DNA from 3 places in the Burkholderia sola genome. Region 1 is predicted to be linked to each of the others. Evidence: predicted binding sites of a transcription regulator. Region 1 holds the regulator's gene; each other region holds the start of a gene.
The links. Region 1 encodes HrcA, which represses chaperone genes, less so after heat shock. Its sites were predicted from a motif close to TTAGCACTCNNNNNNNNNGAGTGCTAA; they were not measured.

Region 1 (2,257 bases):
CGAACTCGCGCAGCGTCGGCGCGGTGTACGGCTGCAGCCATTCGGCCTTGCCGAAGCGCGACTGGAACGTGATGCGGCATTCGGTGCCCGACAGCCCGAGCGCGGCCATCAGCAACGCGCCCGTCTGCTGGCACTGCTCGTGATACGGGTCGCCGAGATCGAGCGTGCGCTTCGGCACGCCGTGGAAACTCAGCACGAGTTTGTCGCCGGCCGCGAAATCGGGCCGGCCGTGTTGCGTCCAGTACTGCCGAACCTGCTCGGCCAGCGCATGGATATAGGCCGGATGGTCGGCGTAGTGCCGCACCGTGCGCACTTCCGGCTGATTGCGCATGCGCGCGAGCGCGGCGAACGCGGCATCGAACGCGGTGGCCGTGGTCGACGCCGAGTATTGCGGATACATCGGCATCAGCAGCACGCGCTCGACGCCCGCGCGCTTGAACTGCGCGAGCGCGTGCGCAAGGTTCGGGCTGCCGTAGCGCATCGCGTAGTCGACCATCACGTGATAGCCGTTCGACACGAGCAGGTGCCGCACGCTGTCGGTCTGGCGCTCGGTATACACGCGCAGCGGCGAACCCTCGGGCATCCAGACGGCCGCGTATTTCTTCGCGGACGCACGGCCGCGCAGCGGCAGGATCACCGTGCGCAGCAGCACCTGCCAGACGGCCTGCGGGATTTCGACGACCCGCGGATCCGACAGGAATTCGGCCAGGTAGCGCCGCACCGCGCGCGGCGTGGGCGCGTCGGGCGTGCCGAGATTGATCAGCAGCACACCGACGCGATGGGCGGCCGCGACGCTCGAAGGCGGCTCAAGATCGAAACGCATGGGCAAGAACGTGCTCGGGGCACGGGACCGGACGGCCCTCAATTATAGCGGGCCGTCCCGCTCGGGTCGGCTGGCCGTTCGGCCGACTGGCGGCGCGCACGGCGCCTCGGCACGATGGCGGGACGGCGTCGGCTGCCGCAGCTACTGCTGGCTCAGCGTGAGCGACAGCAGCCGCGCGGTGATGTCGACGATCGGAATCACGCGGTTGTACGCCATCCGGGTCGGGCCGATCACGCCGAGCGTGCCGACGATCTGCCCGTTCACCTCGTACGGCGCGGTGACGACGCTCATTTCCTCGATCGGCACGAGCGTCGATTCGCCGCCGATGAAGATCTGCACGCCCTGGGCGTGGCTCGACACGTCGAGCAACTGCAGGAGGCCCGTCTTTTGGTCGAATACGTCGAACAACTTGCGCAGCCGCGCCATGTCGGACGAAAGATCCGCCACTTCGAGCAGGTTGCGCTCGCCGGAAATCAGCACGGTGTCCTCGGTGTCGGGCACCTCGGTGCTGGCCGTCACGGCCGCGTGCATCAGCGTCGTCATGTCGCCGCGCAGCTGGTCGATCTCGTCGCGCAGGCGGCGGCGCACCTCGTCGAACGACAGGCCGGCGAAATGCGCGTTGATGTAGTTGGACGCCTCGGTCAGCTGCGACGGCGAATAGTCGCGCGGCGTCGCGAGCATGCGGTTCTGCACGTCGCCCTCGGGCGTGACGATGATCAGCAGGATGCGCTTGTCGGACAGGCGCATGAACTCGATCTGCTTGAACACGTGACTGCGGCGCGGCGTCAGCACGACGCCCGCGAACTGCGACAGGTTCGACAGCACGCTCGCGGCGGCGGCGACCACCCGCTGCTGCGGTTCGCCCGCCTGCAGCGTGTTCTGCACCTGGCGCGCGACGGCCTCGGCGTCGATCGGCGCCTCGACCGTCAGCATCGTATCGACGAACAGCCGGTAGCCGCGCGGCGTCGGCACGCGGCCGGCCGACGTGTGCGGGCTCGACACGAGGCCGAGCTCCTCCAGGTCGGACATCACGTTGCGGATCGTCGCCGGGCTCAGCTCGAGCCCGGAGTAACGGGACAACGTGCGCGAGCCGACCGGCTGACCGTCGGCGATATACCGTTCGATCAGGGTTTTCAGGAGGGTTCGTGCGCGAGGATCTAGCATGGTGGAAAATTTTAGCGCAACCGCGCCACCGCGGCGAGTGGCGTCAACTACCGTTGCGCGGGCCGGCCCGATCCGGCCCCGTCGGCGTACAGCCGGTTCTTTTCGTCCACGAGCTATGGTGTAATGCCGGCATGAAAACCGGTAATCAGTTCAGTACTGTCGCGCTCGTCGGCCGGAGCAACACGCCCGGCATCGCCGAACCGCTCGCCACGCTGGCGGACAGCATCGCCAGGCTCGGCTTCGAGGTCGTCTTCGAAGGCGATACCGCGC
Region 2 (2,257 bases), 2.4 Mb from region 1:
AATCGACGCAAAAACGGAGAGCGAAACGGCTGCAAAGCAGAGGAAAAGCTGCGGAAACCGGACGAAAAAAAACCGCTGCCGGTCGGGCAGCGGTTTTCGATGAGGCGCTTTGGATCGCCGCGGATTTACGCGTATTCGGCGAGGGCGGTGCGCATCTTTTTCATGGCGCTCGCCTCGATCTGGCGGATGCGTTCCGCCGACACGCCGAATTCGGCAGCGAGATCGTGCAGCGTCGAGCCGCCCGAGCCGTCGTCGTCGACCTGCAGCCAGCGCGCCTCGATGATGCGGCGGCTGCGCGCATCGAGCGCGTCGAGCGCCTGCGCGATGCCGTCCGTCTGCAGCATGTCGCGTTGGCGCGCGGCGAGCACGGCGGTCGGCTCGTTGTGCGAGTCGGCCAGGTAGGCGATCGGCGCGTACGATTCCTCGCCGTCTTCCACCTGGCCCTCGAGCGCGATGTCGCCGCCCGACAGGCGCGTTTCCATCTCGGTGACTTCTTCGCGCTTGACGTTGAGCTCCTGCGCGAGGCCGTCGATTTCCTCGGGCGTCATCGCCTGCATGCTCTTCTTGTGGCTGCGCAGGTTGAAGAACAGCTTGCGCTGCGCCTTCGTCGTCGCGACCTTCACCATGCGCCAGTTGCGCAGGATGTACTCGTGGATCTCGGCCTTGATCCAGTGAATCGCATACGACACCAGGCGCACGTTTTGCGACGGGTCGAATCGCTTCACCGCTTTCATCAGGCCGATGTTGCCTTCCTGGATCAGATCGCCGTGCGGCAGGCCGTAGCCGAGATAGTTGCGCGCGATCGACACGACGAGACGCAGGTGCGACAGCACGAGGCGGCGCGCCGAGTCGAGGTCGTTGTTTTCGCGGAATTCGGTTGCATACCGGCGTTCCTCCTCGGCGGTCAGCAGCGGAATGCGGTTGACGGCCTGGATGTACGCGTCGATGTTGCCGAGCTGGCCCGGCAACATCGATTGGGCTGCGAGCGCCAACGAGCCTGCCGATTCGGCCTTGGCCGGCGTCGGGCTCAGGGTGTTCGGAAGGGTCAGGGCGTGGCTCACTAAAAACTCCTTTGGAATCAGGGACAAACCGTTGGTCTCGGATGAGATTCCGGAGCCCATCTTAGCACTCCCACAATCCGAGTGCTAATTCCTTAGAGGCCACGGGGGCATCCAAGTTCCCGGTTTTCTATCGAGTCGTTCGAGTCGATAGTCTAATTTGCGACCGCGCTGGTCGTACGAAGTTCCGTAAGTGCTTGTTTTCGATAGTAATCAGTAGACGTTTTCGATTTTTGTAGTTTTGGAAGCAAACAATTTCGCTTCGCGATGCCGATCCGAAAAGTCCTTTACCATACCATTCAGTTCGCTCGGGCCGGCCGCTGCGGCAAGGCTCCATTCAACCCATAAAGTTGGAGTGTCAGATGAACAATAAGAAGAACCGCCGGCCCCGAAACCGGCTTGCGCTGCATGCGCTGCTGGCCGCGTCGCTGCTGGGCGGATCGGGCGCCGCGTTCGCGGACCGGTGGGGGATCCAGGCGGGCGGCGGATTTTCCGATCGCCACGGGATCGACAAGGCCGATCTCGGCGTGGTCTGGGATCCGGGCTGGAACTGGTGGGAAATCGGCGGCTGGCACTTCGCGTTCGTGATGGAAGGCCATGTCGGCTACTGGCACACCGGCGGCAACGTGCATGCCAACATCGGTGAATTCGGCGCGACGCCGATGTTCCGTTTCATCAAGAGCGCGGGCCAGGTTCGCCCGTTCGTCGAAGCCGGCGCCGGCATCCGGTTCCTCACGCATCCGACGATCTCGAACAATCTGTCGCTGTCGACATCGTTCCAGTTCGCGGACGTCGTCGGCGTCGGCGCGCAGTTCGGCGAACGGCAACAGTATCAGGTGGGTTACCGTTTCCAACATGTGTCTAACGCGGGTATCAAAGAGCCGAATCCTGGTATAAATTTCCACCAGTTCTACGTGCAGTACAACTTCTGATCCGCACGCCGGCGCACGGCGGGCGCGTTGCCGAGGAGTCAGGCGATGGCGAAGGTGGTCGATGCGATTCGCGCGCTCGAGCGCGATCGGTTCCGGGCGATGGTCGACGGGGACGGCGAGGCGCTCGACGCGCAATTGTCGGACAAGGTGTTCTTCGTGCACACCAACGGCAAACGCGAAACCAAGCAGCAATTCATCGACGCCATCGTCGCCGGCCGCCGCCGCTATCGTCAGATCGAGATCCAGTCGCAGGACCTGCTGCCCGTC
Region 3 (2,257 bases), on a different replicon from region 1:
GACGCCTCTCAGCCGTTCATCCATGCCGCTCCGCTCCGGTGCGATGACAAGGTTGTGTCCGTGCTGGCGACAATCGTCGGCCGAATTCTCGCCAATGCGTCCACCTGCGCAACACTATGATAGTCCTGACTATCTCGAAAAGGAGTCGACATGCATGCATGGCAAATCAAACCGGGCGACGGCATTGCCGGGCTCCGGCGCATCGACGCGACACCGCGCGCGGTCGGGCCGACCGGCGTCGTCGTCAGGATCCATTCGGCCGCGCTGAACTATCGCGACCTGATGTTCGCGCGCGGCGACTATCTCGGTATCGGCACCGACGCGCTGATCCCGGTCGCCGACGGCGCCGGAGAAGTGGTCGAGACGGGCCGCGACGTCACGCGCTTCAAGCCGGGCGACCGCGTGATCAATACGTACTTCCCGCGGTGGATCGACGGGCCGCCGACACCGCACAAAGTGTCGGGTTCGCCCGGTGCGCAATTCGACGGCGTGCTCGCCGAACGCTTCGTGTCCGACGAGGCCGCGCTGGTCGCGATCCCCGCGCATCTCGACTACGACGAAGCCGCGACGCTGTCGTGCGCGGGCGTCACCGCGTGGAACGCGCTGTTCGTCGACGGCGGACTGTCGCCGGGCGCGACCGTCGTGCTGCTCGGCACGGGTGGCGTATCGATCATCGCGCTACAGCTCGCGCAGGCCGCCGGGTTGCGCACGATCGTCACGTCGTCGAGCGACGCGAAGCTCGAACGCGCTCGTGCACTCGGTGCGGACGCAACGATCAACTACCGGACGACGCCCGAATGGCAACACGAAGTATTGCGCCTCACCGGCGGTGCGGGCGCGGATCTCGTCGTCGAAGTCGGCGGACGCGATACGCTGCCGCGCTCGCTCGCCGCGACGAAAACAGGCGGCATCGTGTCGGTGATCGGCGGGCTCAGCAGCTTCGACGGGCCCGAACTCGGGCTGCTGCCGCTGATCGGCGGCTTCCGGCGTCTGCACGGCTTCATGGTCGGCAGCCGCGCGATGCTCGACGACGTCGTGCGGCTCGTCGACGCGAAACGGATCAAGCCGGTGGTCGATCGCGTGTTCGGCTTCGACGAGGCGCCGCAAGCGTATGCATACCTGCAATCGGGGCAGCACTTCGGCAAGGTCGTGGTTCGCGTCGCATCGTGACGCCTGAAGGCGGCAGACGCCGCCTTCTTCCGCCTCCTCCCTCTCCGTTCCCCGTCTTCCCGTCCAAAGCGCATTCGCGCAAATGCTTTTCCGAATCCGTTATTGGATCGCACCGCCGCGCGTTTTTATACTCGTCAGCACTCTCTGTTAAAGAGTGCCAGCCAATTTCGACAGAACAGCACAGGACGAAAAGATGAGCCTACGCCCCTTGCACGACCGCGTGATCGTGAAGCGACTCGACCAGGAAACCACCACCGCATCGGGCATCGTGATTCCCGATAGCGCCGCCGAGAAACCCGACCAGGGCGAAGTGATCGCCGTCGGCCCCGGCCGCAAGGATACCGACGGCCAGCGCATCGTGCCCGACCTGCAGGTCGGCGAGCGCGTGCTGTTCGGCAAGTACGCGGGGCAAGCCGTCAAGGTGGACGGCAACGAGTTTCTCGTGCTGCGCGAAGAAGACATCGTCGCGGTCGTCAATCAATAACGGAGCGCAATCATGGCAGCCAAGGAAATCATTTTCAGCGACATCGCACGATCGAAGTTGACCGAAGGCGTGAACATTCTCGCGAACGCGGTCAAGGTCACGCTCGGGCCGAAGGGCCGCAACGTCGTGCTCGAACGCAGCTTCGGCGCGCCCGTCGTCACGAAGGACGGCGTGTCGGTCGCGAAGGAAATCGAACTCGCGGACAAGCTGCAGAACATCGGCGCGCAGCTCGTGAAGGAAGTCGCGTCGCGCACCAGCGACGCGGCCGGCGACGGCACGACGACGGCTACCGTGCTCGCGCAGGCGATCGTCCGTGAAGGCCAGAAGTACGTCGCGGCCGGGCTCAATCCGCTCGACCTGAAGCGCGGCATCGACAAGGCCGTCGCGTCGGCCGTCGACGAATTGAAGAAGATCAGCAAGCCGACCACCACGAGCAAGGAAATCGCGCAGGTCGCGACGATCTCCGCGAACGGCGAGGAATCGATCGGCCAGCGTATCGCCGAGGCGATCGACCGCGTCGGCAAGGAAGGCGTGATCACCGTCGAGGACGGCAAGTCGCTCGCGGACGAGCTCGATGTCGTCGAGGGGCTGCAGTTCGATCGC

Region 2: the regulator HrcA is predicted to act here: its motif matches at 1,123-1,149, upstream of rpoH (RNA polymerase sigma factor RpoH).
Region 3: the regulator HrcA is predicted to act here: its motif matches at 1,305-1,331, upstream of KR541_RS18420 (co-chaperone GroES).

Annotation. Positions count from the first base shown of each region.
Region 1 is NZ_FR989675.1:748,207-750,463, reverse strand. Features, by position in the region: gene hemH (ferrochelatase) at 1-823, opposite strand, end outside; gene hrcA (heat-inducible transcriptional repressor HrcA) at 965-1,987, opposite strand; gene KR541_RS03400 (NAD kinase) at 2,119-2,257, shown strand, end outside.
Region 2 is NZ_FR989675.1:3,168,136-3,170,392, reverse strand. Features, by position in the region: gene rpoH (RNA polymerase sigma factor RpoH) at 126-1,061, opposite strand; gene KR541_RS14645 (acyloxyacyl hydrolase) at 1,421-1,990, shown strand; gene KR541_RS14640 (nuclear transport factor 2 family protein) at 2,036-2,257, shown strand, end outside.
Region 3 is NZ_FR989676.1:432,291-434,547, forward strand. Features, by position in the region: gene KR541_RS18410 (LysR family transcriptional regulator) at 1-24, opposite strand, end outside; gene KR541_RS18415 (zinc-dependent alcohol dehydrogenase family protein) at 151-1,170, shown strand; gene KR541_RS18420 (co-chaperone GroES) at 1,364-1,654, shown strand; gene groL (chaperonin GroEL) at 1,667-2,257, shown strand, end outside.